2 regions of the Streptomyces sp. NPDC001204 genome follow, and region 2 is predicted to be linked to the other one. Evidence: riboswitches for the same ligand, from Rfam matches in the RefSeq annotation. Region 2 holds a riboswitch; the other holds the start of a gene.
The links. Region 2 has a riboswitch for cyclic di-AMP ahead of ACWC91_RS30335 (M23 family metallopeptidase). Riboswitches for the same ligand answer to the same signal wherever they lie in the genome.
Positions count from the first base shown of each region.

Region 1: it holds a riboswitch for cyclic di-AMP, as region 2 does, so the genes downstream of both, ACWC91_RS09295 (M23 family metallopeptidase) here and ACWC91_RS30335 (M23 family metallopeptidase) in region 2, are expected to answer to the same signal.

Region 1 covers NZ_JBSFJL010000005.1:110,770-126,579, forward strand. Annotated here, with positions in the region: gene ACWC91_RS09285 (M16 family metallopeptidase) at 1-777, shown strand, start outside; gene ACWC91_RS09290 (M16 family metallopeptidase) at 774-2,162, shown strand; cyclic di-AMP (ydaO/yuaA leader) riboswitch at 2,396-2,556, shown strand; gene ACWC91_RS09295 (M23 family metallopeptidase) at 2,569-3,312, shown strand; gene ACWC91_RS09300 (HPr family phosphocarrier protein) at 3,504-3,785, opposite strand; gene ACWC91_RS09305 (bifunctional acetate--CoA ligase family protein/GNAT family N-acetyltransferase) at 3,962-7,168, shown strand; gene ACWC91_RS09310 (Lrp/AsnC family transcriptional regulator) at 7,213-8,232, opposite strand; gene ACWC91_RS09315 (MFS transporter) at 8,342-9,763, shown strand; gene ACWC91_RS09320 (amidohydrolase) at 9,760-11,001, shown strand; gene ACWC91_RS09325 (DUF5998 family protein) at 11,163-11,759, shown strand; gene ACWC91_RS09330 (alkaline phosphatase family protein) at 11,759-12,970, shown strand; gene ACWC91_RS09335 (thymidine kinase) at 13,033-13,683, shown strand; gene ACWC91_RS09340 (hypothetical protein) at 14,246-14,650, shown strand; gene ACWC91_RS09345 (VOC family protein) at 14,791-15,594, opposite strand.
Region 2 covers NZ_JBSFJL010000028.1:4,572-20,381, forward strand. Annotated here, with positions in the region: gene ACWC91_RS30290 (NAD(P)/FAD-dependent oxidoreductase) at 1-1,192, opposite strand, end outside; gene ACWC91_RS30295 (TetR/AcrR family transcriptional regulator) at 1,589-2,356, shown strand; gene ACWC91_RS30300 (sigma-70 family RNA polymerase sigma factor) at 2,540-4,606, shown strand; gene ACWC91_RS30305 (asparagine synthase-related protein) at 4,593-6,692, opposite strand; gene ACWC91_RS30310 (MFS transporter) at 7,376-8,800, shown strand; gene lhgO (L-2-hydroxyglutarate oxidase) at 8,886-10,106, shown strand; gene trmB (tRNA (guanosine(46)-N7)-methyltransferase TrmB) at 10,175-10,999, shown strand; gene ACWC91_RS30325 (PrsW family intramembrane metalloprotease) at 11,019-12,362, shown strand; gene ACWC91_RS30330 (aldo/keto reductase) at 12,381-13,325, opposite strand; gene ACWC91_RS30335 (M23 family metallopeptidase) at 13,442-14,500, opposite strand; cyclic di-AMP (ydaO/yuaA leader) riboswitch at 14,512-14,668, opposite strand; tRNA gene ACWC91_RS30340 (tRNA-Met) at 14,899-14,972, opposite strand; gene ACWC91_RS30345 (dihydrofolate reductase family protein) at 15,072-15,810, opposite strand, start outside.

The DNA of each region.
Region 1 (15,810 bases), on a different contig from region 2:
GCGCCCAACAACGCCGTCCTGTCGGTCGTCGGTGACATCGACCCGCAGCAGACGCTCGCCTGGATCGAGAAGTACTTCGGCTCCATCTCGTCCCACGACGGCAAGCCCGAGCCCCGCGACGGCTCCCTGCCCGAGGTCATCGGCGGGCAGCTGCGCGAGGTCGTCGAGGAGGAGGTCCCGGCCCGCGCCCTGATGGCCGCCTACCGGCTCCCGCACGACGGCACGCGCGCGTGCGACGCGGCCGACCTGGCGCTCACCATCCTCGGCGGCGGCGAGTCCTCCCGGCTCTACAACCGGCTGGTGCGCCGCGACCGTACGGCCGTCGCGGCCGGCTTCGGACTGCTGCGGCTGGCCGGCGCGCCCTCCTTGGGCTGGCTGGACGTGAAGACCTCCGGCGACGTCGAGGTCCCCGTCATCGAGTCGGCCATCGACGAGGAGCTCGCCCGGTTCGCCGAACAGGGCCCGACGGCCGAGGAGATGGAGCGCGCCCAGGCCCAACTGGAGCGCGAGTGGCTGGACCGTCTCGGCACTGTCGCCGGCCGCGCCGACGAACTGTGCCGCTACGCAGTCCTGTTCGGCGACCCGCAACTCGCCCTGACCGCGGTCAAGCGCGTCCTGGAGGTGACGCCCGAGGAGGTCCAGGAGGCCGCCAAGTCCCGCCTGCGCCCCGACAACCGCGCGGTGCTCGTCTACGAGCCGACCGCCGCCGACGTGCAGGACGACGACCGGGACGCGGACGCCGCGGCCACCGACGAGACCGAGGAGGCGGCGAAGTGACCGAGCTCGCCACGATGGAGTTCCACCCCCAGCCCCGGGCCGGCGCGGCCAAGCCGTGGGCGTTCCCCGCGCCCGAGCGCGGGACGCTGGACAACGGCCTGACGGTGCTGCGCTGTCACCGCCCCGGCCAGCAGGTCGTCGCCGTGGAGGTGCTGCTGGACGCGCCCCTGGAGGCGGAGCCGGCCGGCCTGGACGGCGTCGCCACGATTATGGCGCGGGCCTTCTCCGAGGGCACCGACAAGCACTCCGCCGAGGAGTTCGCCGCCGAGCTGGAACGCGCGGGCGCCACCCTCGACTCGCACGCCGACCACCCCGGCGTACGGCTGAGCCTGGAGGTCCCGGCCTCCCGTCTGGCCAAGGGCCTCGGCCTGCTGTCCGACGCCCTCAGGGCGCCCGCGTTCGCCGACTCCGAGGTCGAGCGGCTGGTGCGCAACCGGCTCGACGAGATCCCGCACGAGCTGGCCAACCCGGCCCGCCGCGCCGCCAAGGAGCTGTCCAAGGAGCTCTTCCCGGCCGGCTCGCGCATGTCGCGTCCGCGCCAGGGCACCGAGGAGACGGTCGTCACCATCGACTCCGCGGCCGTCCGCTCCTTCTACGCCCGGCACGTGCGCCCGGCCACGGCCACCGCCGTGGTCGTCGGCGACCTCACCGGCGTCGACCTCGACGAGCTGCTGGGCCGGACCCTGGGCGCCTGGACCGGTTCGCCCGCCAAGCCGCGGCCCGTGCCGCCGGTGACCGCCGACGACACCGGCCGCGTGGTCATCGTGGACCGGCCCGGCGCCGTGCAGACGCAGCTGCTCATCGGCCGGATCGGCCCCGACCGGCACGACCGCGTGTGGGCCGCCCAGGTGCTCGGCACCTACTGCCTCGGCGGCACCCTCACCTCCCGCCTGGACCGCGTCCTGCGCGAGGAGAAGGGATACACCTACGGGGTGCGGGCGTTCGGCCAGGTGCTGCGCTCGGCCCCCGACGGGTCGGGCGCCGCGATGCTCGCCATCAGCGGCTCGGTCGACACCCCGAACACCGGCCCGGCCCTGGACGACCTGTTCACGGTGCTGCGCAAGCTCGCCGCCGAGGGTCTCACCGACGCCGAGCGGGACGTCGCCGTGCAGAACCTCGTCGGCGTGGCGCCGCTGAAGTACGAGACGGCCGCCGCCGTGGCCGGCACGCTCGCCGACCAGGTCGAGCAGCACCTGCCCGACGACTACCAGGCGACGCTCTATCAGCAGCTCGCCGCGACCGGCACGGTGGAGGCGACCGCGGCCGTCGTCAACGCGTTCCCGGTGGACCGGCTGGTGACGGTCCTCGTCGGTGACGCGGCGCAGATCAGGGAGCCGGTCGAGGCCCTGGGCGCCGGCCGGGTCACCGTCGTCGCGGCCGAGTAGCGGTAGCACCTCGTTGCCGCCGCCGTCGCACGCGCGACGAACGGCACACGCGCACGTGGGGCCCTGGTGACCGAAGCGTCACCAGGGCCCCACGATGTCCGAATTGAGGGGGAGGTTGCCTGTCTGCCCTGTGGTATGCGCTACAAAACTTCTGATCCGTTTGGGAATTGAAAGCGGCCCCGTTTAGCGTCGGTCCGGCTGTTCGTCGGGCAGTGCGCCGCGTCCGCGGCACCGGACAGTCATCGCCGAGTCCCCGTACGGCGTGAGCCAGGGGAGCCGGGGACCCACCGTCCCTGGGGTGAATCGGACACCCGCGCACGCCGCGAGGGGGCCGTAGGAGACCTTCCTGCTCCGAACCCGTCAGCTAACCCGGTAGGCGACAGGGAAGGAAAGGACCCACGTCTCCATGGCGTTCACCCGCGCCGCCGGGAAGCACCGCCGGCCGAGCCGGATGCACCGCACCACCGCCCGCGCGGCGGGCGTCGCGGCCCTGGCCACCACCGGCGTCATCGGCACCCTCGCCGCCCCGGCCCTCGCCGCGGAGGCCCCCGCCCCCGAGGACACCGGCCTCACCCCGGTCGTCACCATCGGCGACAGTGTCGCCGAGAAGATCGACGCCCAGGCCGTCGCCCAGCACAGGGCCGCCGCGCGCAAGCAGGCCGAGGAGGCCGCGCGCAAGAAGGCCGCGGAGGAGCGCGAGGCCAAGGCGCGCGCCGCCCGCGAGGCGGAGCGCGAGCGTCTCAACGCCTTCGTGACGCCGATCCTCGACTCGTACATATCGACCGGCTACCGCACCGGCGGCTCCCTGTGGTCCTCCGGCGCCCACACCGGCATCGACTTCCACGCCGCGAGCGGCACCACCGTCCACGCGGTCGGCATCGGCACCGTCGTCGAGACCGGCTGGGGCGGGGCGTACGGCAACCAGGTCGTGATCAGGATGGCCGACGGCATGTACACCCAGTACGGGCACCTGTCGTCCATCGGGGTCTCGGTGGGCCAGCAGGTCGTCCCGGGCCAGCGGATCGGCCTGTCCGGCGCGACCGGCAACGTCACCGGACCGCACCTGCACTTCGAGGCCCGTACGTCCCCGGACTACGGCTCCGACGTCGACCCCGTGGCCTACCTCCGCAAGCACGGCGTCAACGTCTGACCCGCCGCGCCGGCGCACCGCCCGGCGCGCCACGCGACACTCCCGAAGCCCCGGCTCCCGAGCCGGGGCTTCCGGTGTCCCCCTCCGTGTTCCGTTCCGGTGTTCCGGTGTTCCGGGGCCCCGCCGGGCACGCCGAAGCCGTGCCACCCGATCCGGGCGGCACGGCTTCGGCGCTGGACCGGTCCTGCCGGTCAGACGGTCTCGGGAAGCTCCCCGAGACCCTCGGCGACCAGCTTGGCCAGCCGGTCCAGCGCGGCGTCCGCGCCGTCGGCGTCGGAGGCCAGGACGACCTCTTCGCCGCCCTCGGCGCCGAGGCCGAGCACGGCCAGCATGGAGGCCGCGTTGACGGGCGTCCCGTCGGCCTTGGCGATCGTCACGGGGATGCCTGCGGCCGTGGCGGCCCGGACGAAGATGGAGGCGGGGCGGGCGTGGAGGCCCTCGGCCCAGCCGACGTTGACGCGGCGCTCAGCCATGTGTTGCTGCCCTTCGGGTGATCAGGGTTGTCTAGACCAGTTTTCCACACGTGAAGCGAGCCCGGAGCGGGGGTGTGCGCCGCTCCGGGGGGCGTCGGACCGCGGCCTCGGTCCGACGTGTGTCCTCCACAGACTGCCTCGCGCCGGTGCCGGACGCGAGCCGTACGCTGGGCCCCATGCAGACCTCGCCGGACCGGCACGAGTACCCCGCCCACTGGGAGGCCGACGTGGTACTGCGCGACGGCGGCACCGCACGGATCCGCCCCATCACCGCCGATGACGCCGGCCGTCTGGTCAGCTTCTACGAACAGGTGTCGGACGAATCCAAGTATTACCGCTTCTTCGCGCCCTACCCGCGCCTCTCCGCGAAGGACGTCCACCGCTTCACGCACCACGACTTCGTGGATCGGGTGGGACTCGCGGCCACGGTCGGCGGCGAGTTCATCGCCACCGTACGCTACGACCGCATCGGCGCGGACGGCATGCCCGCCTCGGCGCCCTCCGACGAGGCCGAGGTCGCCTTCCTGGTGCAGGACGCCCACCAGGGACGCGGGGTCGCCTCCGCGCTCCTGGAGCACATCGCGGCCGTCGCCCGTGAGCGCGGCATCCGGCGCTTCACCGCCGAGGTGCTTCCGGCCAACACCAAGATGATCAAGGTGTTCACGGACGCCGGGTACATCCAGAAGCGCAGCTTCGAGGACGGCGTCGTACACCTGGAGTTCGACATCGAGCCGACCGACCGCTCGCTGGCCGTGCAGCGCGCACGGGAGCAGCGGGCCGAGGGGCGGTCGGTACGGCGGCTCCTGGCGCCCGGCTCGGTCGCCGTCATCGGAGTGGGCCGCTCGCGCGGCGGCGTGGGCCGCAGCATCCTCGACAACATCCGCGACGCCGGGTTCACGGGCCGGCTCCACGCCGTGAACCGGGCCTTCGGCGAGGACTGCCAGGAGATCGACGGGGTGCCCGCCCACCGCTCGGTGCGGGACATCGACGGGCCCGTGGACCTCGCCGTCGTCGCCGTGCCGGCAGAGCGCGTCCCGGACGCGGTCACCGAGTGCGGCGAGCACGGGGTGCAGGGGCTCGTCGTGATCTCCGCGGGCTACGCGGAGAGCGGCCCCGAGGGACGTGAGCGGCAGCGCGCCCTCGTGCGGCAGGCGCGCACGTACGGCATGCGGATCATCGGGCCCAACACCTTCGGGATCATCAACACCTCGCCGGACGTCCGTCTGAACGCCTCGCTCGCCCCCGAGCTGCCCCGGCCCGGCCGCATCGGGCTGTTCGCCCAGTCCGGGGCCATCGGCATCGCGCTGCTGTCCCGGCTGCACCGGCGCGGTGGCGGGGTCACCGGGGTCACGGGCGTGTCGACCTTCGTGTCGGCCGGCAACAGGGCGGACGTCTCCGGCAACGACGTCATGCAGTTCTGGTACGACGACCCCGACACCGACGTCGCCCTGATGTACCTGGAGTCCATCGGCAACCCGCGCAAGTTCACCCGCCTGGCCCGGCGTACGGCGGCGGTGAAGCCGCTGGTCGTGGTGCAGAGCGCGGGCTCCGCCCCGCAGGGGCACGCGGTACGGGCGACGCGGCTGCCGCACGCGACGGTGTCCGCGCTGCTGCGGCAGGCCGGCGTGATCCGGGTCGACACCATCACCGAACTGGTCGACACCGGCCTGCTGCTCGCCCGGCAGCCGCTGCCGCCGGGGCCGCGGGTGGCGATCCTCGGCAACTCCGAGTCGCTGGGAGTGCTGACCTACGACCGCTGCCTCGCGGAGGGGCTGCGCCCCCAGCCGCCGCGGGACCTGACGACGGCGGCGTCGGCGGAGGACTTCCGGATCGCGCTGTCCCGGGCGCTCGCCGACGAGACCGCCGACGCGGTGGTCGTCACGCTGATACCGGCGCTGGGGGAGGGGGCCGCCGAGGACTCGGCCCTGGCCGAGGCACTGCGCTCGGCCGCGCAGGAGTTCCCCGGCAAGCCGGTCCTGGTCGTGCACGTCGAGTTCGGCGGTCTGGCGGAAGCCCTCTCCGCCGCCACCAGCACGGCCCCGCCACCCGGCCCGGGCCCCCACCCGGGGGCGACCCCGCTGCTGCCCCCTCCCACGACACCCCGATCCGCCCCGGCGGGTCCGGGTCACCAGGCGGTCGGGGCTTCCCCCGCTGGTGCGGGCGGGGCTTCCCCGGCCGACCCGAACCCGGAGACCGGCACCGGTCCGAAGGCGTGCACAGGACCCGGGCGAGGTCCGGGTCACGCCCCGGGTCCGGCTTACGCCCCCGGCCAGGGGCACACCGGCGCTCCTGGCCACGCCTCCGTTCCTGGCCACGCCCCCGGCCCGGCGCCGGCATCGGCTCCCGGCCATACCTCTCGCCCGGGCCAGGCACCGGGACCGGGCCAAGCTTCCGCCACGGGCCCGCAGCCCGGCCCCCGGAGGCCGTTCCCCGACGCGCCTGAAAGGGGCGCGGCCGGGAGCGTAGACCCCGCGGGCGTGACGGCGGGCGGTGCCGGTTCCGGGCCGGCCCCCACCGGGCCGCGGCTGATCACCGCCTATCCCGCCGCCGAGCGCGCCGTGCGGGCCCTCGCCGAAGCGGTCCGGTACGGCCAGTGGCGGCGGGAGGCCGCGGAGCCGGGGAAGGTGCCGGAGTACGAGGACATCGACGAGAAGGGCGCCGCCGCCTTCATCGGCGGACTGCTCGAGCGCGGGCAGGGCCTCACGCTCGGTACGGAGGAGACCTGCGAGCTGCTCGGCCGGTACGGCATCCACGTGCGCCGGGCCCTGCCCGCCCCCACGCCCGACGCCGCCGCGGAAGCCGCCCGCGCCCTCGGCTACCCCGTCGCCCTGAAGGCCACCGCCCCGCACCTGCGGCACCGCGCCGACCTCGGAGGCGTACGCCTCGACCTCACCGACGAGGATCAACTCCGCTGGGCCTACGCCGAGTTGACGGACCTCTTCGGCAAGCCCGAGGAGCTGCGGCCGGTGGTGCAGGCGATGGCACCCCGAGGGGTCGACACCGTCGTGCGCGCGGTCATCGACCCGGCGGCCGGCGCGGTGCTCTCCTTCGGGCTCGCCGGAGTCGCCTCCCAGCTGCTCGGCGACATGGCGCACCGGCTGATCCCGGTCACCGACCGCGAGGCCACCTCCCTGATCCGCTCCATCCGCACGGCACCCCTGCTCTTCGGCTGGCGCGGCTCGGCACCGGTCGACACGCCCGCGTTGCAGGAGCTGCTGCTGCGCGTGTCACGGCTGGTCCACGACCACCCGGAGGTCGTCGCCGTCACCCTGGAGCCGGTCGTCGTCGCCCCGCGCGGGCTGACCGTCCTCGACGCCACCGTGCGCCTGGCACCCCCGCCCGCCCGCGACGACCTCGGCCCGCGCACGCTTCCGGTGTACTGAATCGGCTACCGGGGGCTCGTCCGGGCTCGGACCCGGTGCGCGCCCTACCAGGGCCGTATGGGCCGCGTTCCCGTGCGTCGTCCGTCCCCGTCGAGCAGGTGCCCCATCCGCTTGACCGTCCGCACTCCGACGATCCGGTCGACGACCGTGAGGGAGGGGAGCCGGGCGCACATCGCCGTCTCACGGCGCTGGATGTCCCCGATGTCGCGCAGCCAGAACGTGGCGAGGACGTTCGTGGTCCCGGTGACGGCGGCGACCAGACGGCATTCGGGCAGCGCGGCCGGCGTTCGGTGCAGGGTGTTCAGATCGCGGGTGGGAACCTGGCCGCGAAAGGTGACCGACACGGGCAGTCCGGTCAGGCGCGGGGCCATGTCGCAGCGGAAGGCGATCGTCTCGGAGTCGATGAGCCGGTGCACCCTGCGGCGGACGGTCGCGGCACTGGTGCCGATGCGCTCGGCGAGCGCCGCGAGCCCCAGACGGCCGTCGCGGACCAGGGCGTCGAGGAGAGCACGGTCGAGGTGGTCCAGTTCACCGGAGGAAGCCGCCTCGCGGGGTCCGGCACCAGGAGGGCCGAGCGCGCCCCGTTGGGCTGAGTCGAGGGAGTGCAGCCGCCAACGGCTGCCCTCCGTGTAGAGGGAGGTGGCGAAGAGGCACTCCACCGCGCTCACCTCGGGGAGTCCGGCGAGGCGCTCCGTGAGGGAGTGCGTCAGTGAGGCCACGTCCGGGACCAGCACGTCCAGCAGGAGATCCGCCGTGCCGGGTGCGGTGAGTTCGACGGTGACGACCTCCTCGAAGGCCGATACCTGTTCGGCGAGTCGTTGCCGTGCGCCTGGGCGGCAGCGCAGCAGTACGAACGCGGTGCAACGGGTGCGGGAGAACGCACGGCCCGGCGCCGCGTACACCCAGGCGAGCCCCTCCGCGGTCAGCCGCTCCCAACGCCGCGCGAGCGTGCCCGAGGTCACCCCCAGCAGGGGTGCCAGTTCCGACCAGGACGCCCGGGGCTGCAACTGCAGCGCGTGTACGAGGGCGAGGTCCAACTCGCTCGGAATGCTCGTTTCCCGCATCGAGCGTGCCCTCCTCGCACGATTTCCACGAAGTTCCGGGCCGCTTGGGCCGGCGCCCGCACAGTAGCGCCCACGTCGGGTTCCAGCCACCAGAAGAGGTGAGACAACGGTGATCAGAGGCATCGACTCCAGCCGCGGACTGCTCGCGACCATGACGCTGATCGTGGTGTGCAGTGGCGTCGTGCAGGGGTATCTGACCCCGCTCCTGCCGAGAGTCGGCCATCACGTCGGCATCGGCAGCGTCGGTCAGAACAACCTCTACCTTCTGTCCCAGGTCGCGTTCGCGGTCATGACGCCACTGCTGTCGCGACTGGGGGACATCCACGGGCATCGCACGCTCCTGCGCGCCTGTGTCGGCATGGTGGCCGGCGGCTCCCTGCTGATAGCGGTGTGGCCGACGACCGCGACCCTCGCCGTCGGCATGGCCCTGCAAGGAGCCGTCGTCGGCTTCTTTCCGCTGCTCGCGGGCATCCTGCGGTCCCGAGCACCGGAGCACGGACGGGTCGGCATGTCGGTCCTGGTCGGCGCTCTGCTCATATCGATCGGCGTCGGCGGCCTCGTCGCGGGCGCGCTCAGCGAGGAACACGCCGTCGCCGGGCTGTGGACGGCGGTGCCCTTCGGCGGGCTCGCGGTGACCGCCGCCCTGGTCCTGCCGGACAGCACCGCTCCGCGCGGCGGGGACTTCAACTTCCGGGCGGCGACGCTGCTCACCCTGGGCCTGGTGGCACTCGTCCTCGTCATGGCCCAGGGCGAGACCTGGGGCTGGACGTCGTCCGAATCCCTGGTCACCGCCGTCCTCGCGGTGCTCCTGCTGGCGGCCTGGGTGATGGTCGAGCGACGCTCCACGCATCCTCTGGTCAACGTGCGGCTCCTGCGCGACCCACGCCTGGCGGTGGTCAGCGCCCACACCTTCTGCGCCGCCTTCGGCACCATCGGGTTCCTGGCCGCGAACGCCGTGTTCCTCGGGACCGACCCGGACGGGACGGGCTACGGCATGGGCCTGGGATCCCAGGCCATCGCGGTCGTCTCCCTCGCCATGGTCGTCGCCGGATGCCTCGGGTCCACGGCGACCCCGCGACTGGCACGGCGCATCGGGGACCGCGCGGTGCTCGGCGCGGTGGGCGTCATCGGCGCGGCGGGCTTCCTCTCCTTGATCGTCTTCCACGGTTCCCTGTCCCAGTACCTCGTCGGCGCCCTTGTCGTGGGCCTGGCCACCGGCATGTTCGAGTCGATCACGCGCACCCTGTCGGCGGAGGTCGTCGCCGAGACCGAGACCGCGCTCTCCGTCGGCCTCAACGAACTGGCGCTCTCCCTGGGCGCGGCCATCGGAGCGGCCGTGATCGGCGCGCTGTTCGTCGGCCACCAGCTGGCCGGCGGCCACATCGCGCTCGCGGGCTACCTGTGGTCCTGGGGGGTGTGCGCCGGCGTCGCCCTGCTGGGCGCGGTGCTGGGCCTGGCCTTCCGCGGTGTGCCCGCCACCGGGACCGGGCGAGTGGGTCAGCCCCTCGCACAGGGCGGAGAGCCGGCATGACGCGAACGCGGCAGGGAACGCACCGGCAGGAGGTTCGGGAACAGGCGCTGGCCGAGGTGACCGCAACCGTACGCGGCCGGCGGGAACGCCTCGTCGCCCTGAGCCACAGTCTGCACGACGAGCCGGAGACGGCTCTGCAGGAGTACAGGTCGGCCGCCAAGATCGCCGGTCTCCTCGCCGATGCCGGCTTCACCGTCACCCAGGGCGTCGCGGACCTGCCCACCGCGGTGGTCGCCACCCACGGAACCGGCGACCTGGTCGTGGCCCTGTGCGCGGAGTACGACGCGCTGCCGGGCATCGGACACGCCTGCGGTCACAACGTGAACGGGGCCGCCGCGGTCGGCGCCGCGCTCGGCCTCGCGGCCGTCGCGGATCGGCTCGGCATCAGGGTGAAGCTCGTCGGCACGCCGGCGGAGGAGGACATGGGCGGCAAGGCGCTGCTCCTCGAAGCCGGAGTGTTCGACGACGTGGCGGCGGCCATGATGGTGCACGCGGCGGCGCAGGACACGGTCGGCGCCTCGTCGCTGGCCGTCGGCGCCTGGGACGTCACCTACCGGGGCAGGCCCTCCCACGCCGCTCTGGCCCCCTGGGAGGGAGTCAACGCGCTCGACGCGATGACGCTCGCGCACACGGCGATCGGCCTGCTGCGTCAGCAACTCCCGCCCGGCACCCTGGTGCACGGCGTCGTCTCCGAGGCCGGGCAGGCCGTGAACGTGATCCCGGCACTCGCCCGGGCCCGCTACGAGCTGCGGGCTCCCACGTCCGAACAGCTCGCGTACGCCCGGCGCCGGGTCCGGTCCTGCTTCGAGGCGGGCGCCCTCGCGACCGGCGCGGAGCTCGAACTCGTCCCGCACGGCCACGATTTCGCCGATCTGCGACAGGACGCCTCCATGACGGAGTCCTACGTGCGGGCGCTCAGGGAGCTGGGCCGCACACCGGTACCGCTGCACGGTGAACTGATGGCCTCGACCGACATGGGCAACATCTCGCACGTGGTGCCGACGATCCACCCGACCATCGGGTACGACACCGGGGGCGCGAAACAGCACACGGCCGAGTTCGCCCGGTACGGCAAGAGCCAGGGCGCCGACCGGGCCGTCGTCGACGGGGCGACGGCCCTCGCACACGTGGGGGTGGAACTGGCCACCGACGCCGTGCGGCGACGCCGGCTTCTGGAGGGTGTCGCCGACCGCCGCCTCCGCCCCGGCGGTTCGGCTGCCGCTCGGCCGCCCTGTTGAAAACGTTCGGGTATCACTCTCCGTGCGGGCCTGCCGACCTCGTTGTCGGCAGGCCGCCCCCGCGCATGCTCGCCCGATTCGGCACGTGCGTCACGGCCCGGCTGTCCGAAGGGACCGGGTTGCCCTTGACTGGCCCGGACCGCCCTCACCCACGGATTAGGATGGACGGCATGGCCAAGACCAGTACGACGACCCAGGGGCTGCGTTCGGCGATCGAACGCAGCGGCTACTACCCGGCTCTCGTGGCCGAGGCGGTGGAGGCCGCCGTGGGCGGTGAGCCCATCCGGTCGTACCTGGTCCACCAGGAGACCACGTTCGACCAGAACGAGGTGCGGCGGCACGTGACGGTGCTCGTCCTCACCGGCAACCGCTTCATCGTCAGCCACACCGACGAGCAGGCCGCCGACAGCACCTCCCCGACGCCGTACGCCACCACGTCCACGGAGTCGGTGAAGCTCGACCGGATCTCGTCGGTCGTGGTCAGCCGCGTGGTCGCCAACCCGGAGCAGTACACGCCGGGCACGCTGCCGCGGGAGGTCGTGCTGACCATCGGCTGGGGCGCCGTGTCCCGGATCGACCTGGAGCCCGCCGCCTGCGGCGACCCCAACTGCGAGGCCGACCACGGCTACACGGGCAACTCGACGGCGGACGACCTCAGCCTGCGCGTCAGCGAGGCCGGCGACGGCCCCGAGACGGTGCGGCAGGCCCTCGCGTTCGCGCAGTCCATCTCCGAGGCCACCGCGGACCCGACCCGCTGATGACCCGTCCCTTCTCCCCCGACGACGCCGCCACCGCCTGGGGCCACCCGGAGCCGCTGGCCGTCGAGACCGCACCCGTCCCCGAGTACGGGACCGGCTCACTCGCCGACCTGCTGCCCACGCTGGCCGCCGGCATGGGCGTACCGCGGATGACGGCCGCGATCGGCGAGCTGGCCCCCGCCGACCGCGCCTGCGTCTTCCTGATCGACGGCCTCGGCTGGGAGCAGCTGAAGGCGCACCCCGCGGAGGCGCCCTACCTGACCTCCCTGCTCGGCAGCTCGCGCGGCGGCACCGGCCGCCCGATCACCGCCGGGTACCCGGCGACCACGGCGACCTCGCTCGCCTCCGTCGGCACCGGCCTGCCCCCGGGCGCGCACGGACTGCCCGGCTACACCGTGCGCAACCCGGCCACCGGCGAGCTGATGAACCAGCTCCGCTGGCAGCCGTACAGCGATCCGCGCGCCTGGCAGCCCCACCCCACGGTCTTCCAGCTCGCCCAGCATGCGGGCGTGCACGCCGCCCAGGTGTCCTCCCCGGCCTTCCAGAACACGCCGCTGACCAAGGTCGCGCTCAGCGGCGGCACGTTCCTGGGGCGGCTGACCGGCGAGGAGCGCATGGACGTCGCGGCCGAGCAGCTCGCCGCCGCCGACCGGGCGCTGGTCTACACGTACTACTCCGAACTCGACGGCGCCGGCCACCGCTACGGCGTCGACTCCGACACCTGGCGCGGACAGCTGATGCACGTCGACCGGCTCGTCCAGCGCCTGGCCGAGCAGCTGCCGCCGCACAGCGTGCTCTACGTCACCGCCGACCACGGCATGGTCGACGTCCCGTTCGACGAGCAGCACCGCATCGACTTCGACGAGGACTGGGAGCTGCGCGCGGGCGTCGCCCTGCTCGGCGGCGAGGGACGCGCGCGGCACGTGTACGCGGTGCCGGGCGCCGAGGACGACGTGCTCACCTGCTGGCGCGAGGTGCTCGGCGAGCAGTTCTGGGTCGCCTCCCGGGACGAGGCCCTCGCGGCGGGCTGGTTCGGGCCGCGCGTCGAAGAGCGGGTGTACGCGCGGATCGGCGACGTGGTCGCCGCCGCCCGCGACGACGTCCTGCTCATCGCCTCCGAGCAGGAGCCGAAGGAGTCGTTGATGGTCGGCAACCACGGTTCGATGACCCCTGCCGAGCAGTTGGTCCCGCTGCTGGAAGTACGCTCCTGAGCCCTTCCCCTCTCGCTGTGCACCACCGTCCTCCACACTCACCGAAAGGTGCCCAACTGCCCATGCCCGAGCTGGTGTTCTTCTCCGGAACCATGGACTGCGGGAAGTCGACACTGGCTCTCCAGATCGAGCACAACCGCTCCGCGCGCGGACTGACGGGCATGATCTTCACCCGTGACGACCGGGCCGGGGAGGGCAAGCTGTCCTCACGCCTCGGCCTGGTGACCGACGCGGTGGAGGTCGAGGACGGCGTGGACCTGTACGCCTACATCGTCGACCACCTCTCGCAGGGCCGGCGCGCGGACTACGTGATCGCGGACGAGGCGCAGTTCCTCGCGCCCGAGCAGATCGACCAGCTCGCGCGCGTGGTCGACGACCTGGACATGGACGTCTACGCCTTCGGCATCACGACGGACTTCCGATCCAAGCTGTTCCCCGGCTCGCAGCGCCTGGTCGAACTGGCCGACCGCGTCGAGGTCCTCCAGGTCGAGGCCCTGTGCTGGTGCGGCGCCCGCGCCACCCACAACGCCCGTACCGTGGGCGGCGTCATGGTGCTCGAGGGCGCCCAGGTCTTCGTCGGCGACGTGACCCGCTCGGCGGACGAGATCGGCTACGAGGTGCTGTGCCGCCGGCACCACCGCCGCCGCATGACGGCCGCCTCGGCCCGCGCGGCGGCGCTGTCCCCGGACGTCCTGCCCGTGACCGCGGACTGACCGAGCACCTGCACCTGCGTCAGACGCGCCGCTCCGACGAGGCCGGCCCGACGAATCCCGCCCACGCTTCACGCGAGACCGTGATGATGGGCCCGGCGACGTCCTTCCGCCCCCGCCTCCGTGCCCTCGTGCTCCGCCATGTGCATCACCGCCGCCTTGCCTCAACTCCCCGGCAAGGGACGCCGTTACGGTGTGCGGCTCCTACTCGGGCGGACAACGCGCGTACGACCGTTCCCTGTCGCTGCGTCACTGCCGGTTACGCTACGCGACCAACGGAACCGTGTCGGCATGACGACCAAACCCACCGCCCCCTGCGCTCCCTTGAACACCACCCCAGGCCCGCCGCCGGGGCCGAGGCGGAGGCCGGCCGCGGGCTGGTCCTCGTGTCGCGCCTTGCGACCCGCTGGGACTGGCACCCGCACCCGGACGGGCCGGGCAAGACCGTGTGGGCGGAGTACGCGTTTGCGTCGCGACCTCAGTGATGAGCCGCCCTCCCGGACCACCCGCGCGAACGCCGGGGCCCGTTTGGGTCGGCAGTGATCTCCTGCCATTCTTCTTCCCCATGTCCGCACGAAACCGAAGACTGCCCCGGCACCGCGCCTGGCCACTGACCACCAGCGACATCAACGAGTGTCTCGGCCCTGACATGAAACGCGTCAAGGGCCTGTACTTCCTCACAGGACATGACAGCGGGACCATCGTCCTGGGAGCAGAATGGGTCGCTCCGAACCCCCGCAACTACGGCCGAGGTATCCACCCGGACATGGTCGGTTTCTACATAGACGTCCACCCGGTCGATGCCACTCGACGTGCAGCCGTCCGCGCCGTTCTACGGGCGCAGGCCCTCCCGCAACTGCGTGATTGGATCACTCAGGCCATCGCTGCCGACGAGACCTGGCAACTGACTCCTCACCAGCACTACTGGCGCCTCTCCGACGGCCACCTCACCCACCGCGACGAAGAGTGAACAGAGTCGGGACGGAAGCGCGCATCGCGGCACCGCCGCCGTGCGGCCGCTGCCGAGGCCCGCGCCGCGGCGCTGTCACCGAGTGTCCTGCTGATGTCGCTCTTCTGAGCGACACCTGCCGTCAACACGGCTTGACGGAATCAACGCGACCCCTGGATCAGGGCGAACCGTGCCCCTTCGGGATCAGCCACGGTGGCCACGCGGCCCAGGGCGGTGTCCCGCGTGGGAGTGAGGATCCGGCCGCCCAGGGCGACGAGGTGTTCGGTCGCCTCGTCGGTGTCGGTGACCTCGAAGTGCGTCATCCAGTGCGGGCCCCGGTCGTGGGGCAGGGCCCGGCCCACCCCGTGGACTCCGGCGACCGGGCGGCCGTCGAGGTGCAGGGTCACGCGGTCGACGCCGGCGGAGCCGTCCGGCTTCCGTTCGTAGCCGAACAGCCTGCTGTAGAACGTGGCGACGCCCGTGGTCTCGTAGGTCAGCAGCTCGTGCCACACCGGTGCGCCGGGCAGCCCGGTGGTCTCCGCGCCCGGGTGTGACCGGGCCCGCAACAGGCCGAAAACCGCACCCCACGGGTCCGAACCGATCGTCAGCCGCCCGATGCCGCCCGCGTCCAGCGGACCCACCCCGACGGTGCCGCCGCACAGCCGTACCGTTTCGGCCGTCAGATCCACGTCGTCCGAGGCGAGATAGGGCGTCCACGCCACGGGCAGGCGCCGACCGGGCGGCAGTTGCCCGACACCGCCCACCTCGCGGCCGTTCAGCAGGACCCGCACACAGGGGCCGAGCCGGCTCGGCCCGGGCTGGAACTCCCAGCCGAAGAGCTCCCCGTAGAAGGCCTGGGCGGCGGCCAACCCGTGCGCCATCAGGCTCACCCGGCACGGTGTGCCGGGCCTGTTCCGGGCGGGTGCCCGGCCGTTCGGGACGCCCGGCTCCGGTGCCTCGGTCATCGTCACCTTCTCCTCGGCCTCCAGGGCCGCTCGACGGCCGCCTCTATTCCGTTCTCCGGACCCCGAGCCGATGCGCCGCCCCCGGTGCCGGGCGCGCTTCCGAGGCGCCGGCGGGGCAGGGTCCCGTCCGGAGGGTGCCCGGTGTGCGGTGTCCCGCCCGTTTCGCCACGTTTACCGAAGGATGTCGATCGGCTGTACAGCATGTGGCCGATCCCG
Region 2 (15,810 bases):
GGTAGGCGCGGTGCATGAACCAGGCGGGGTAGCCCTTCAGTTTGCGCCCGTAGACCTGCGCGACGCCCTTGTGCAGTCCGAGTGAGGCGACCGAGCCGGCGTACGTGTGCGCATACGTCTCCAGGGGCTCGCCGCGCAGGAAGTGGCTGATGTTGTCGCCCAGGAGCCTGGCCTGACGGACCGCGTGCTGGGCGTTGGGAGCGGTCAGGCTGCCCGGTTCGCCGGTGGTGACGTCGGGGACGGCGGCGGCGTCGCCCGCGGCCCAGGCGTGCTCGACACCCTCGACGGTCAGCTGCGCGGTGCACTTCAGGCGCCCGCGGTCGTTCAGCGGCAGGTCGCTGGCGGCGAGGATCGGGTGCGGTTTGACGCCCGCGGTCCACACGACCGTACGGGTCGGGAAGCGCTGTCCGTCGCTGAGGACGGCGATCCGGTCGGCGCACGATTCGAGGCGCGTCCGCAGGAGGACCTGGATGTTGCGGCGCCGCAGTTCGGTGACCGTGTAGCGGCCCATCTCCTCGCCGACCTCGGGCAGGATGCGGTCCGAGGCCTCGACGAGGATCCACTTCATGTCCTCGGGCTTGACGTTGTGGTAGTAGCGGGCGGCGTAGCGGGCCATGTCCTCCAGTTCGCCGAGCGCCTCCACGCCCGCGTACCCGCCGCCGACGAAGACGAAGGTGAGGGCCGCGTCGCGGATCGCGGGATCGCGGGTGGAGGAGGCGATGTCCATCTGCTCGATGACGTGGTTGCGCAGGCCGATGGCCTCTTCGACGGTCTTGAAGCCGATGCCGTAGTCGATCAGGCCGGGGATGGGCAGGGTGCGCGAGACGGATCCCGGGGCGAGGACGAGTTCGTCGTACGTCAGCTTCTCGGTGCCCCCGGTCTCCTCCGTGGCGAGGGTGGTGAGGGTCGCGGTGCGGTGCGCGTGGTCGATGGAGGTGGCCTCGCCGACGATGATGCGGCACCGGTCGAGAACGCGGCGCAGCGGGACGACGACGTGCCGGGGGGAGATCGCGCCGGCCGCGGCCTCGGGCAGGAAGGGCTGATACGTCATATAGGGATCGGGCGTGACCACCGTGATCTCCGCCTCGCCCCGACTGAGCTCCTGTTTCATCCGCCGCTGCAGGCGCAGGGCCGTGTACATCCCGACGTAGCCGCCGCCGACAACGAGAATGCGCGCACGTTCCTTCACCATCCCATGACGCACCCGACGCTCTCGTTTGTCCACAGCCCCGACGAATTGTGTGACCGTCGGCCGGAGCGGCGCGGGGTTGGCCGAATTGTCGACGTGCGAGGAAAGGACGCAGGTCAGTGGGTGTTCGCCGGGGGACGGAAGGGGGTGCAATACGGACGTATGCGGCTCGTACTCCGATCGGGGGGCGCTCCGTGCGGAACCTGCCCCTTCTGAATTGACTCCCTCTCAACTATGTTCGTGTGTCGACGGGGTGTGGGGGATGTGATCCGAGCGAGCCCGCCGAGTACCACCGGCTCTCGGGGGCGGGCCCGATCGTGCGTGATCCCGTTCCGCGCACTCCGGAATCAGGGACGGGGAGAGTCTCCGGGGGGAGACGTCATTACCGGGGGATCACATATGCACATTCAGGGCACTCATTGGTCCACCGCGTCCGCCATGGCACCCGGTGGCGGGGCGATGGGCGCTGCGGCGGGCAACGCGCACGGGGACGAGCCCCGGACGGGCCGCACGGCGCCGCTGCGCGTGGACGCACAGCGCAACCTCGAGCACGTGCTGCGGGCGGCCCGCGAGGTCTTCGGCGAACTGGGGTACGGCGCGCCGATGGAGGACGTGGCGCGGCGCGCCCGGGTCGGCGTCGGCACGGTGTACCGGCGTTTCCCGAGCAAGGACGTCCTGGTGCGGCGGATAGCCGAGGAGGAGACCTCCCGGCTGGCCGACCAGGCGCGGGCCGCGCTCGGCCAGGAGGACGAGCCGTGGTCGGCGCTCTCCCGCTTCCTGCGGACGTCGGTGGCCTCCGGCGCCGGGCGGCTGCTGCCGCCGCAGGTGCTGCGGGTCTCTGTCACCGAGGACCGGGCCGACCCCCGGGTGCCGCAGCAGCGCGCCCAGCCGGGCTCCGGGGAGCTCAGGCTCGTGGCCGACGGGGCGGCGCTCAAGTCCGGCGCGGTGGAGGACGACGCGGGGGCGGCGGCGCTGCTGGAGGTCGTGGGCCGGCTCGTGGAGCGGGCGCGCGCGGCGGGCGAACTGCGGCCGGACGTGTCGGTGTCGGACGTGCTGCTGGTCATCGCGACGGCGGCGCCCTCGCTGCCGGACGCGGCGCAGCAGGCGGCTGCTTCGGCCCGGCTGCTGGACATCCTGCTGGAGGGGTTGCGCTCGCGGCCCGCGTGAGCCGTGTCCCTCGCGTGAGACGTGTCCGGCGGGCCGCCCTCTTGCGGGTGAGGACGGTACCCGGCTGCGACCGGGCCCCACGGACGGGTGGAGGATCCCTGCCGCCGGGGCCCGGCGGCGGTCGGTGTGGCAGTCTGACCCGGTGATCGGGAGGGTCTGGCCGGCTACGGGGGCGTTTGCGCGATGAGCGTTGACGGGCGTGATGACGGCGTCGGTGACGGCGGGTCGCGGACGGCCGGGCCGGATTCTCCGCAGGTGCCGGCCCAGGGCGGACCGTCCGGGGTTCCGCGCGGCACCGGGCGGGCCAAGGGAGGCCCCCCGGCACGGGTCGGCGTACCGGTCCAGGGCGGCTCCCCGGCACACGGCGGCGTACCGGCGCAGCGCGAGCGGCTCGAGGCGAGCGAGCCGCCGTCCGCGGCGGAGCCTGCGCTCTCGGCGGACCTGCCGCCGTCGGACGCCGAGCTGGTCGGGCGGGTGCGTGCGGGCGACGGCAGCGCGTACGAGGAGCTGTACCGGCGCCACGCCGACGCCGTACGCCGGTACGCGCGCACGTGCTGCCGGGACTCCCACACGGCCGACGACCTGACCGCCGAGGTGTTCGCCCGGGTGCTCCAGGCGGTGCGCGGCGGCTCCGGCCCCGAGCACGCCGTACGCGCCTATCTGCTCACCACCGTCCGGCGGGTCGCCGCGCGGTGGATCAGCACCGCCCGGCGCGAGCAACTGGTCGACGACTTCTCGGTGTTCGCGGCGCAGGCGGGGCGGGCCGCGGAGCTGTCGGAGGGCGCCGTGTCCACCGGCTCCTTCGGAGCGGGCCTGGACCTCGGCGCCGACGTGCGCGCGATGCACGAGGCCGAGCAGTCGATGGCCATGCGGGCCTTCCGCTCGCTGCCCGAGCGGTGGCAGGCCGTGCTGTGGCACACGGAGGTCGAGGACGAGTCGCCGAGCGCGGTCGCCACGCTCTTCGGGCTGGACGCCAACGGCACGCGGGTGCTGGCCAGCCGGGCCCGGGAGGGTCTGCGGCAGGCCTACCTCCAGGCACATGTCAGTGCCGCCCTCTCCGCCGACGGGGAGTGCGCCCGGTACGCCGACCAACTCGGCGGCTACGCCCGCGGCAAGCTGCGCACCCGTGCCGAGCGGGGGCTGCGCAAGCACCTGGAGGAGTGCGCCAGGTGCCGGCTGGCGGCCACTCAGATCGCGGAGGTCGCCGGCGGCATCCCCGCCGTGGTCCCGGTCGCCGTCATCGGCTGGTTCGGCGCCGCCGGGTACGCCAAGGCGCTGGGCATCGTCGCCGGCGGCGCGGGCGCTGCGGGCGCGGCGGGGGCCGCGAGTACCGCGTCCGGGGGTGCCTCCGGTGGCGGGGGCACGGCGGCTTCGGAGGGGCTGGGCGCGCCGATCAAGGCGGGGATCGCGGCCGGTGTGGTCGCCGTGGCCGCCGCGGCGGCGGTCGCGCTCGCGCTGGTCGGCCGGGAGGCCCCGGTCGGGAAGCCGGAGGCGCGGCCCGTCGCGTCCGTCCCGGTCGTCGAGCCGCAGCCGCCGACACCGACGCCCCCTCCTGCACCCGCACCGGCCGCACCGGCCGCGACGCCGGAGCCGCCGAGGCCGGCTCCGAAGCCGGTGCCCGAGCCGCCGAGGCCCGCACCGAAGCCGACACCGAGCGCCAAGCCTCCGGTGCCTCCCACCGCGGCGACGCAGCCCCCCGCCGCCGTCTCCACACCGGCACCCGAGCCGTCACCGTCGCCGACGCCCGCCCCGACCAAGGAGCCCGCGCCCACCCCCACGCCGACTCCCCCACCGGCGCCGACTCCTCCGCCCGCGCCGGTGGTCTACCCGTGGAACGAGCTGAAGTACGACATCACCGGAGACGGCACCCGCCCCGAGATGCGGCTCGGCGCCAGCAGTTGGGTGTGGCAGCGCCACAGCCTGTCGATCGCCGGCAAGCGGTACGCGCACGGGGTGACCGTGCACGGCGAGTCCTCCGTCACCATCGACCTCAACCGGGAGTGCTCCGCCTACGACGCCGTGGTCGGTGTCGACGATCTGACGGCCGGGCTCGGCCGGGTCTCCTTCTCGGTGTACGCCGACGGCGTCCGGGTGTGGAACTCGGGGACGATCGCGGGCGGTGACCCGGCCGTCCCGGTCCATGTGAGCCTCGCCGGCCACCGGACCGTACGGCTGGTCGTCGAGCCGCACAGCGCCTTCGACACCGTGGCCCTCGCGGACTGGGCCGAGTCCGGGTTCACCTGCCGCTAGGGCTCGGCCGGCCGCCGGAGGCCAGCGCGCCCCGCTGCGGGGCGATGCCCGCCGGTACCGCGCGGGCACGCGCGGGTGTGCCGGTCCAGCAGGTGCCGCGGCGGGACAGCAGGCGCCGCAGCCACAGCTCCAGGGACACCAGCTCCGCCAGGCCGTCCAGCGGCAGCGGCGCGCCCTGCGCCGCCGTGCGCAGGGCCTTGCGGACCACACGGGCCTCCACCAGGCCGGCCTCGGCGAGCAGGGGGGTGGCGAACAGGTCCACCAGGTCGTTCACGGCCACGCGCAGGCCGGTGCGGGACGCCGCCGCGGCCGAGGCGTGCGAGGGGGCGCCCCAGCCGGGTGGCAGGTCACCCACCCCGGCGCCCTGGAGGACCGTGCGCAGGATCACCGCACGGGCGCCCGGCTGCACCCGCAGGGCCTCCGGCAGGGCCCGGCAGGCACGGACGACCTGGTTGTCCAAGAAGGGTGTGTGCAGCCGCTGGGAGCGGACCTCGGCCGCCTGCTCCAGCACCCGCAGGTCCGCCGCCTGCCGGGCGAGGGCGGCACGCGCGCGGTAGTCGCCCGGCCGCTGCCCGGGCCCCACCCCCGAGCGGATCGTCGTCCCTTGCAGGCGAACCGATACTTCAGCCAGTGCCTCTCCGGTCAGCCACCGGGCCGCCGGCCCGGGTCTCGCCCAGGTGAGTGCGGCCAGCGACGCCCCGACGGTGCCCCCGGGCTCGTCGAAGCGGCGGTGCATCAGCCGTTCGGCGAGCGCGTCGAGTCCCGCGCGGTAGGGCGTCCGCGCCAGCCGCCGCGCCGCGCCGTACACGCGCGCGGGGACCATGACCGATCCGTCGGCCTTGGCGAGCGCGGCGACGGGGCGGACCAGGTGGCGGCGCTTGCGGTCCATCAGCAGGTCGGCCAGGCGCGCCGGGTGGGCGTCCAGGACCTGCCGGGCGCCGTGGCCGGTGAAGTGGTCCGCGCTGCCCGCCGCGAGCCGTGCGCGGTGCCGTGCCGCCGCGACCAGGGACGGGCCGGGCTCGTCGGTGAGGGGGCCGTCCAGCTCGGCGTAGGGCAGCACGTCCTCGCCGCCGGTCACCACGACGTGGTGCAGGCGGGGGTTGGCCGCGAGCGTCCCGGCGCGTTCCAGTTCGGCCTCGCGCCCGTCGGCCGTCAGATCGTTGAAGGTGACCGCGAGCAGGCGCTCCCCCGCTCCCGTGCCGTGGCCCAGGAGGGTGCCCGGCCGGCCCGGAAGGCCGGCGGCCAGCAGCGCGAGCGTTCCCGAGGCCGGTCCGCCGGACAGGTCTGCCCCGATGCCCGGCACCGGCATCCCGCGGGCCGCGCGGCGCTCGGCGGGGCCCATGCCGGGCACCGGGCCGGGGTCGACGTCGGGCACGTGCCGGGGCGCGGACAGCCGGGCGCGGACGGCTTCCACCAGCGCGTCGCGCACCGCGTCGACCGCGCTGTCCGGGTCGGCCGGCGGTGCGGCCACCGCGAGCGAGGCGACCGGCTCGTACCCGGCGACCTCACGCGCCCCCGCCCGCAGGATCAGCGCGTGCCCCGGCGGGATGCGCCGTACGCCCTCGTAGGGCGTGGAGTCGTCCAGCGCGGCCGGTACGTCGGGGGCGGCCAGCAGGGCGGCCAGGTGCCCGAAGTCGAGGTTGGCCTCGATGAGGTCGGCGAGCGGCAGCGCGGCCGTCGCGTACGCCGTGCCGCCGGCCCACGGGGTGTGGAACACCGGGCGGGCTCCGGCGAGATCGCCGCAGACGGTGATGCGGCGGCCCACCTGCACGACGGCGGTGTAGCTTCCCGGCCAGGCCGTCAGATGCCTGAGCGCGCCACCGCGCGCGGCGAACAGGCCGACCCGCAGCTGTTCGTCGGAGGCCCCGCAGATGCCGAGCACCGCGATCCTGGTCCGGGCGTCGGCCTGCACCACGCGGACCTCGTCCGGGCGCCAGTCGCCGACCGCCCACAGCGGGTCGGGGTCGCCCCACAGGAGCTGGGAGCCCACCGGGTGCAGGGTCTGGCCGTCGTGTCCGGTGGCACCGGCGGAGCCGAGCCCGGCAACGCCCGCGGCGGTGCTGCTCCATCCCACCAACCACCGCATCGAAGCCTCCACCGCCTGTGGGCAACCAGTGCACCGCAACGAACCGGGTCACCATGCTGCCACGAAGGAGGCGCGCCGGAGGGGAGGCGGAGCCGCCTTCGGTGCACCGCACACGCCCCCGTGCGCCTGCCGCGGTGGTGGCGAACGCCCGTACCGCGCAAGGCTTCCGCGACTCGAATGCGCCCCCTGATGCGCTCCCCGCAACACCCTTCGCGCCCTCAAGTGCCGTGGTGGGAGCCGTAGTCGGCGCTGGGAAGCGGGATCGATTTTCGGCCAATTCCTCGCCATGGGGACACGTGTGCGCACGCTCCGTACTCGCTCTGCGCGTCGCGCAGACAACACGTGGTCCGGGAGGCGGAGTTCGCCCCCCGGACCGTTCCGCCACCCGCGGGGATGAAGGCGGCGGTGTCCCCCAGCCCACTGGATCCAGTACAGCGGGCCGACCCACGCAGGACCATGGAACCGCTCCCCCGGTGGCCGGAGAAGAGCGCACGGACGGGCGCACGGCCACACATCGGGGGCACGCCGCAACCCTGCGTGCAGGGACCGCACTTGAGTGCGGGCCACAATCCCGCCATCCGGAAGAATGCCCCTTAACGCTTGGGATGCGGCGAACTACGCTGGGTTTACGAATGCCGCGTGGTTATGCCAGCGCGGCAGCCGTCTGTGTCGAGGGGTGGCGCATGTCCAGGGAGCAACGCGGGCCGAACGAAAAGCTCGGCGCCGTTCTCGCCCTCGCGGGAATCAGCAACGCAGGACTCGCGCGGCGCGTCAACGACCTCGGCGCCCAGCGCGGGTTGACACTTCGCTACGACAAGACCTCGGTGGCGCGCTGGGTTTCGAAGGGGATGGTGCCGCAGGGTGCGGCGCCGCACCTCATCGCGGCCGCCATCGGGCAGAAGCTCGGCCGCCCGGTGCCGCTCCACGAGATCGGCCTGGCGGACGCGGATCCCGCACCCGAAGTGGGCCTCTCCTTCCCCAGGGACGTGGGCCAGGCGGTGAAGTCGGCGACGGAGCTGTACCGGCTCGACCTCGCCGGCCGCCGGGCCGGCTCCGGCGGCATCTGGCAGTCGCTCGCCGGATCGTTCGCAGTGAGCGCATACGCAACGCCCGCCTCGCGCTGGCTGATAACCCCGGCCGACAGTTCGGTGGCGCGCGAGGCAGGCCCTGCGGAGGCCTCCGGCGGACCGATCAAAGTCGGCCACAGCGATGTGCGCAAGCTGCGGGAGGCCGCCGAGGACGCCAGGCGCTGGGACTCCAAGTACGGAGGCGGCGACTGGCGTTCGTCGATGGTGCCGGAGTGCTTACGCGTGGAGGCGGCGCCGCTGCTGCTCGCCTCGTACTCCGACGAGGTCGGCAGGGCGCTGTTCGGCGCCTCGGCCGAACTGACCCGGCTCGCGGGCTGGATGGCCTTCGACACCGGCCAGCAGGAGGCCGCACAGCGCTACTACATCCAGGCGCTGCGCCTGGCCCGTGCCGCCGCCGACGTGCCCCTCGGGGGCTACGTCCTGGCCTCCATGTCCCTCCAGGCGACCTACCGCGGCTTCGGCGACGAGGGCGTCGACCTCGCGCAGGCCGCCCTGGAGCGCAACCGGGGCCTGGCCACGTCCCGCACCATGAGCTTCTTCCGGCTCGTCGAGGCACGCGCCCACGCGCGCGCGGGCGACGCCCAGGCGGCCGGCGCCGCCCTGAAGGCGGCCGAGGGCTGGCTGGAGCGGTCCCGCGACGGGGACAACGACCCGTCCTGGCTCGGCTTCTACGGCTACGACCGGTTCGCCGCCGACGCCGCCGAGTGCTACCGGGACCTGAAGGCACCCCGCCAGGTCCGCCGCTTCACCGAGCAGGCGCTGTCCAAGCCGACGGAGGAGTTCGTCCGCTCGCACGGCCTCAGACTGGTCGTCTCGGCCGTCGCCGAACTGGAGTCCGGCAATCTCGACGCGGCCTGCGAGCAGGGCGTGCGGGCCGTGGAGGTCGCCGGGCGGATCTCCTCGGCGCGCACCACGGAGTACGTCAAGGACCTCCTGCACCGGCTCGAGCCCTACAGCGACGAGCCGCGCGTGGTCGAGCTGCGCGAGCGGGCCCGCCCGCTGCTGATGACCCCGGCCTGAGCCCCGCCAGGCCGGGCACCCCGGCCGCGCGGTCCCGCCGGTTCGAGGGCATTGTCAGTGGCGCAGTGCACTATCGAGGCGGGAGGTGGAGCAGGTGCGGCCGGACATCGCTTACGACTGCGACGTGCTGGTGATCGGAGGTGGCATCGTCGGCCTGTCGACGGCGTACGCGATCACGCGCGCCGCGCCGGGCACGCGCGTGACCGTGCTGGAGAAGGAGCAGGGCCCGGCCCGGCACCAGACGGGACGCAACAGCGGGGTGATCCACAGCGGGATCTACTACCGGCCGGGTTCGCTGAAGGCGCGGTACGCGGCGGGGGGCGCCGCCGAGTTGGTCAAGTTCTGCGCGGAGTACGGCATCGCGCACGAGGTGACCGGCAAGCTGATCGTGGCGACCGGGCGGGAGGAGCTGCCCCGGCTGCACGCGCTGGTGCAGCGCGGCCGGGAGAACGGCATTCCGGTGCGCGAGCTGGGCCCCGCGCAGATCGAGGAGTACGAGCCGGAGATCCGCGGACTGGCCGCGATCCACGTGGGGACGACGGGCATCTGCGACTTCACGGCGGTGGCCCGGCAGCTGGCAGAGGCGTCCGGCGCGGAGATCCGGTACGGGGCCCGGGTGGTGCGGGTGGACCGGCGCCCGGAGCTGGGGGTGGCCGTCCTGACGGGGCGCGGTGAGGTCGTCCACGCGCGCGTGCTGGTCAACTGCGCGGGGCTGTACTGCGACGAGGTGGCGCGGCTGACCGGGGACGAGCCCGGGGTACGGATCGTGCCGTTCCGCGGGGAGTACTACGAGCTGGCGCGGCCGGAGCTGGTGCGTGGGCTGGTGTATCCGGTGCCCGACCCGGCGTTCCCCTTCCTCGGCGTGCATCTCACCCGCGGGGTCGACGGCGGTGTGCACATCGGGCCCAACGCGGTGCCGGCGCTGGCCCGAGAGGGCTACGGATGGGGGGTCGTACGGCCGCGGGAGCTGGCGGGGACGCTGGCCTGGCCCGGGTCGTGGCGGATCGCCCGCCGGCACTGGCGGTACGGGGCCGGGGAGCTGCGGCGGTCGGTGTCGAAGGGCGCCTTCACGCAGGCGGTGCGCCGGCTGATGCCGGGGGTACGGGAGGAGGACCTGGTGCCGGCCGCCGCCGGGGTGCGGGCGCAGGCCGTCCTGCGCGACGGCACGCTGGTGGACGACTTCCTGATCCGGGAGGGTGCCCGGGCGGTGCACGTGCTCAACGCGCCCAGTCCCGCGGCGACCGCCTCGCTGCCGATCGGGCGGGAGGTGGCGAGGAGGGCCCTGGCCGTCCTCGCGTCGACATGAAGCGCGCGCCGGGTCCCGTCGGCCTTGAGGGCCGGTTCGTGCCGGCCCCACGTAAAATCGTTCCCACTGTGACTGACTCGCTGAACACCCCCCAGGCTCCCGCCCCCGGTGAGCTGCCCCAGCACACGCCCGGCGTGTCCGTGCGGCACACCCGGGCCAAGGGGGAGCCGCGTTTCCCCGACGGGCCCAAGGCCGATCCGGCCGGCTCGCACTTCGAGCGGCGGATCCGCAGCTTCCAGCCGCGTCGGAGCCGGGTGACCGCGGGACAGGCGGACGCGTTGCAGCGGCTGTGGCCCGCCTGGGGGCTGGACATCGACGGACAGCGGGTGATCGACCTCGCCGAGCTGTTCGGGAACTCGCGCCCGGTCGTGCTGGAGATCGGCTTCGGGATGGGCGAGGCCACCGCCCGGATGGCGGCCGAGGACCCGGACACCAACATCCTCGCCGTCGACGTGCACACCCCGGGCCAGGGCAACCTGCTGAGCCTCGCCGACCGGCACAAACTCGGCAACGTCCGCGTCGGCAACGGCGACGCCATCATCCTGCTGCGCGAGATGCTCGCCCCCGACAGCCTCGACGGGCTGCGCGTCTACTTCCCCGACCCCTGGCCGAAGAAGCGGCACCACAAGCGGCGGCTGATCCAGCCGGAGTTCCTGACGCTGGCCGCCGCCCGGCTCAGGCCCGGGGCGGTCGTGCACTGCGCGACGGACTGGGAGCCGTACGCGCAGCAGATGCTCGACGTGCTGACGGCACACCCGGACTTCGAGAACACCCGGGCCGACGGCGGTTTCGCGCCACGTCCCGGCTTCCGGCCGCTGACCCGTTTCGAGGGCCAGGGACTGGAGAAGGGTCATGTGGTGAACGATCTGCTCTTCCGCCGCGTGCCCAGGTGACCTCGTGAGGGCCGATGCCGTGGTCACCTGCCCCCCGTACCCGACACCTCCCGGCGCTCCCGGCGGCACGTCCCGCCACGCGCACTGGTGGCAGCGGCGATGGGTCAGGTACGGCGCCCTCGTCACCCTGCTCGCCCTCTCCGGGCTGGTCATCCTCGCCCTGGTGCGCCGGCAGACCGGCACCGAGGGGTTCCTCGTCGGGCTCGGGCTCGCGGTGCTGCCCGTACCGCTGCTGACGGCCGCCTTCCGCTGGCTGGACCGGGTCGAGCCCGGCCCCTGGCGGAACCTGGTGTTCGCCTTCGCCTGGGGCGCCTGCGCGGCGGCCCTGATCGCGATCGTCGCCAACAGCTTCGCCACCCACTGGATCGCCACGGCGACCGCCGATCCCGCGAGCGCGGACACCCTGGGCGCGACCGTGATAGCGCCGGTCGTGGAGGAGTCCGCGAAGGCCGCCGCCGTCCTGCTGGTCTTCCTCTTCCGCAGACGCGACTTCACCGGCATCGTCGACGGGGTCGTCATCGCCGGGGTGACCGCGACCGGCTTCGCGTTCACCGAGAACATCCTGTACCTCGGCAACGCCTTCGGCGCCGACCAGCTCACCGGTGACCGGGGCATCGCCTCCGTCACCGCGGCGACCTTCTTCGTCCGCGTCATCATGTCGCCGTTCGCGCACCCGATGTTCACCGTGCTCACCGGCATCGGCTTCGGCATCGCCGCGATGTCCGGGAACCGCCGCCTGCGCCGCCTGCTGCCGCCGCCGGCCGGGCTGCTGCTCGCGATGGGCATGCACGCCCTGTGGAACGGCTCGACGACCTTCGGCGAGTACGGCTTCTTCGCGGTGTACGCCGCCTTCATGGTGCCCGCGTTCGGGCTGCTGACCTGGCTGGTCGTCTGGACCCGGCAGCGCGAGCTGAGGACCGTGCGCGAGGAGCTGCCCGCGTACACCGCCGCCGGATGGCTCACCCCGGCCGAACCGTTCGCCCTGGCCTCCATGCGGGCGCGCAGACTGGCCCGCGACCACGCCCGGCGCCACCTCGGCAGGACGGCGGCGCGCACCGTCGCCCAGTACGAGGCGTACGCGACCTCGCTGGCGTTCCTCCGGCACCGCGGGCGTCTGGGGCGGACCGGCGCCGACTTCGCCGTACGGGAGCGGGAGCTGCTGCACGAGCTGTGGCGCAGGCGGGAGGTGGCGCAGCCGGCGCTGGACCACGCGGCCAGGATGGCGACGCCCATGGCCGCGCCGGCCTGGCCGGGCTACGGGGTGTACGGGGTCCACGAGGTGCACCCGCGGCCGCTGGGGTACGGGTCGTACGGACCGGCGGCGCCGTATCCCTCGTACAACCCGTACCGGACGCAGCCGTAGCGGCCCCGGGGACGGGAGTTACGCCGACGCCCGCGTCAGCTTCCCGAGCTCCTCCTCCGTCAGCCGCAGCTCCGCGACCCCGAGCAGTGCCGGGAGCTGTTCCACCGTCCGCGCCGAGGCGATCGGGGCGGTCACCGTCGGCTGCGCGGCGAGCCAGGCCAGGGCCACCGTGGCGACCTCGGCGTCATGGGCCCGGGCGACCTCGTCCAGGGCGGTGAGGACCTTGTGGCCGCGCTCGGTCTCGAGGTGCTTGGCCGCGCCCTGCGCCCGCGCGCTGTCCACCGTCGCACCGGGCCGGTACTTGCCGGTCAGGAAGCCGGAGGCGAGCGCGTAGTACGGAACGGCGGCCAGGCCGGACCGCTCGGCGACGTTCTCCAGCCCGCCCTCGTAGGTGTCGCGCGAGACCAGGTTGTAGTGCGGCTGGAGCGCCACGTAGCGGGCCAGGCCCTCGCGGTCGGAGAAGTCCAGGGACTCCTGGAGTCGCTCGGCGGAGATGTTGGAGGCGGCGATGTGCCGCACCTTGCCCGCCCTGACCAGCTCGTCGAGCGCGCCGATGATCTCCTCGACGGGGACTTCCGGCTGGTCGAAGTGCGTGTAGTACAGGTCGATGTGGTCCGTGCCCAGGCGCCTGAGGGAGGCATCGGCCGCGGCCTTGATGTTGGCGGCGCTCAGACCCCGGTAGTCGGGGTGCTGGCTGACCTTGGTGGCGATGACGACGTCGGAGCGGTTGCCGCGCTCCTTGATCCACTTGCCGATGATCGTCTCGGACTCGCCGCCCTGGTTGCCCTCCACCCACGCGGAGTAGGAGTCGGCGGTGTCGACGAAGTTGCCTCCGGCGGCCGTGTAGGCGTCGAGGACGGCGAAGGACTGCTCCTGGTCGGCGGTCCAGCCGAAGACGTTGCCGCCGAGGGCGAGCGGGAAGACCTCGAGATCGGACGAACCCAGTTTGCGTAGAGAAGTCATGTCCAACATCAACAACCACGCCGGAGCGGCCCATTCCGGGCTGGGCCGCATCCGGCCGCAAAGGTTGCGCAAACCGGTCTCACAGGCTCGTCAAGGGTGTGACCGGTCCGTGTTCGTCAGGGGGTGATGCCCTTGCCGCGCAGCCACGCCAGCGGGTCGACCCCGGTGGACTCGCCGCCCGGGTGTACCTCCAGGTGGAGGTGGGGCCCGGTGACGTTGCCGGTGGCGCCCACACGGCCGATCACGTCGCCCGTGCTGACCTTCTGGCCGACGCTGACGCTGATCGACGACTGGTGGCAGTACCACAGCTCGGTGCCGTCCTCGAGGGTGAGGATCGTGCGGTAGCCGTAGGAGCCGGCCCAGCCGGCCTCGGTGATGGTGCCGGTGTGGATCGCCTTGAGCAGGGTGCCCGTGGGCGCGGCGAAGTCGAGGCCGGTGTGGTAGCCGGAGGACCACATGGAACCGGCCTGACCGAAGGTGGAGGTGAGCGTGTACGAGGAGGTGGGCAGCGCGTACTGCTTGGCCAGTTCGGCCAGCCGGGCCTCCTCGGCCTTCCGCGCGGCCTCCTCGGCCTTCCGCTTGGCCTCCTCCTCCGCCTTCTTCTTCTCGGCGGCGGCCTTGGCCTCGGCCGTCTCCCGCGCCTTCGCCGCCTCCTGGGCGGCCTTCTTGGCGACGGCGGCCTCGGCATCGGCCTGGGCCTTGGCCTCGATCTGGACCTGCTGCTGCTCGGCCTGCGCCATGATCCGGTTGCGCAGCACCTCGCCGGCGTCCGAGGTGCCCTCCTCGGCCTCGGCGGCGGACACGCCGACGCCGCTGAGCGCCGTCGCCGAGCCCACGGGGTCGGCGTTGGAGGAGTCGTCGAACAGGGAGCCCACGGAGGGCAGGTCGGGCAGCGAGATGGACACCGGCGGCTTGCCGCTGTTGGCGCTCGCCATGCCGCCCGCGCCGACGGCGGCGATGACGCCGACACCGAGAACGGTGGAGCTGCGGGCGAGTCCGCCGCCGCGCTGCTTGGCGACACGGTGCCGGCCGCGCACGGGACGGATGGTCTCCGCGGTGGGGTTCCACTCCTCCCAGGGGCCCTCGCCGGCGCGGCGGCTGTCGTAGCCGAAGGTCTCTCCGTGCTGCCGGCTCGGCGCGAACGGGGCTTCCGGAGCAGGCGGGTTGGACGCCACGAAGGCGCACTCCTTTCCTTCCGTCTCGCCTACCGGGTTAGCTGACGGGTTCGGAGCGGGAAGGTCTCCTACGCGCGTAAACAAGCCGTGCGTACACGGCGGTTACGCTCGATTCACCCCAAGTTGGTGGTTCCCCGGTTCCCTTGCGGGATTCGGCGTGCGCGCACGGAGCCGCCTCTTGTGACGGCTGGGACGACCGTGCTGCGTTATCGAACGTTAATAGACTCGGGGCTCGGATTCCAAGCCGTTCGACTTGATCGCTAAACCTTCCGGCACGACCTTACGGTCCATGACCACCGAAAACCGGGCGAGTTGCCCGCATCGCGGAGGAGAGTCGTGTGTCCGCGAAACACTCAGGGCCGGAATCCATTGATCGGATTCCGGCCCTGAGCCTTCAGTAGCGGGGACAGGATTTGAACCTGCGACCTCTGGGTTATGAGCCCAGCGAGCTACCGAGCTGCTCCACCCCGCGCCGTTGTGACACCAGTATATGCCATCCGGAAGGCTGCTCGCACCCACCTCACCTCCCACCGCCCGTCACACGGTTCCCGGGCGTACGGGGAGGTCCCGCTCAGCCGAGCAGATGGCGGTTCGGCTCCCTGGCCCGCTCCTCGAACTCCGGCACCACGACGACGTCCGCGCCACCGGCCGCCAGCACCCCGGTCCCGTCGGCGCCCTCGACGAACGTGTCCGGCTCCCGCCACGCCGTCACCACCCGTCGCACCCCGGCGTCCAGAATCAGCCGGGCGCACGGACGCGGCCGGGAGGCGCGGCGGGCGCACGGCTCCAGGCTGCTGTACACCGTGGCGTCCGGCAGTCGCGGATCCGCCGGGTCGACCTTGGCCAGCGCCGCCTCCTCCGCGTGCACGACCGGGTCGCCGCCCTCCCGCGAGTACCCGCGGGCGAGTTCGGTCCCGTCGGCGGCGACCACCACGGCGCCCACGCTGAACGCGGTCCGGGACGGCGGGCACTGGGCCGCCAGCTCGCAGGCGAGCCGGAGCCAGTGCCGGTCCGCGGGCACGGCGCGGCCGGCGGTGCCGGGAGCGGTGGGCTCGTAGCGCACGAGGACGACGTCCTCGATGGTCCGCGTCTCCACCAGCCGCAGCCGCCCGCCCTGGTAGGTCCCGGGCCCGAACAGCCGGGGCGCGTCCGCGTCCCCCACGAACAGCGGGGCGAGCACGAGCTGCACCTCGTCCGCGAGCTGCTGCTGGAGCAGTTGTGTGTGGACGGTCCCGCCGCCCTCGACCATGAGCCGGCGCACCCCGCGTACGTCGTGCAGGTGCTCGAGCAGCCGGGGCCAGCCGAGTTCG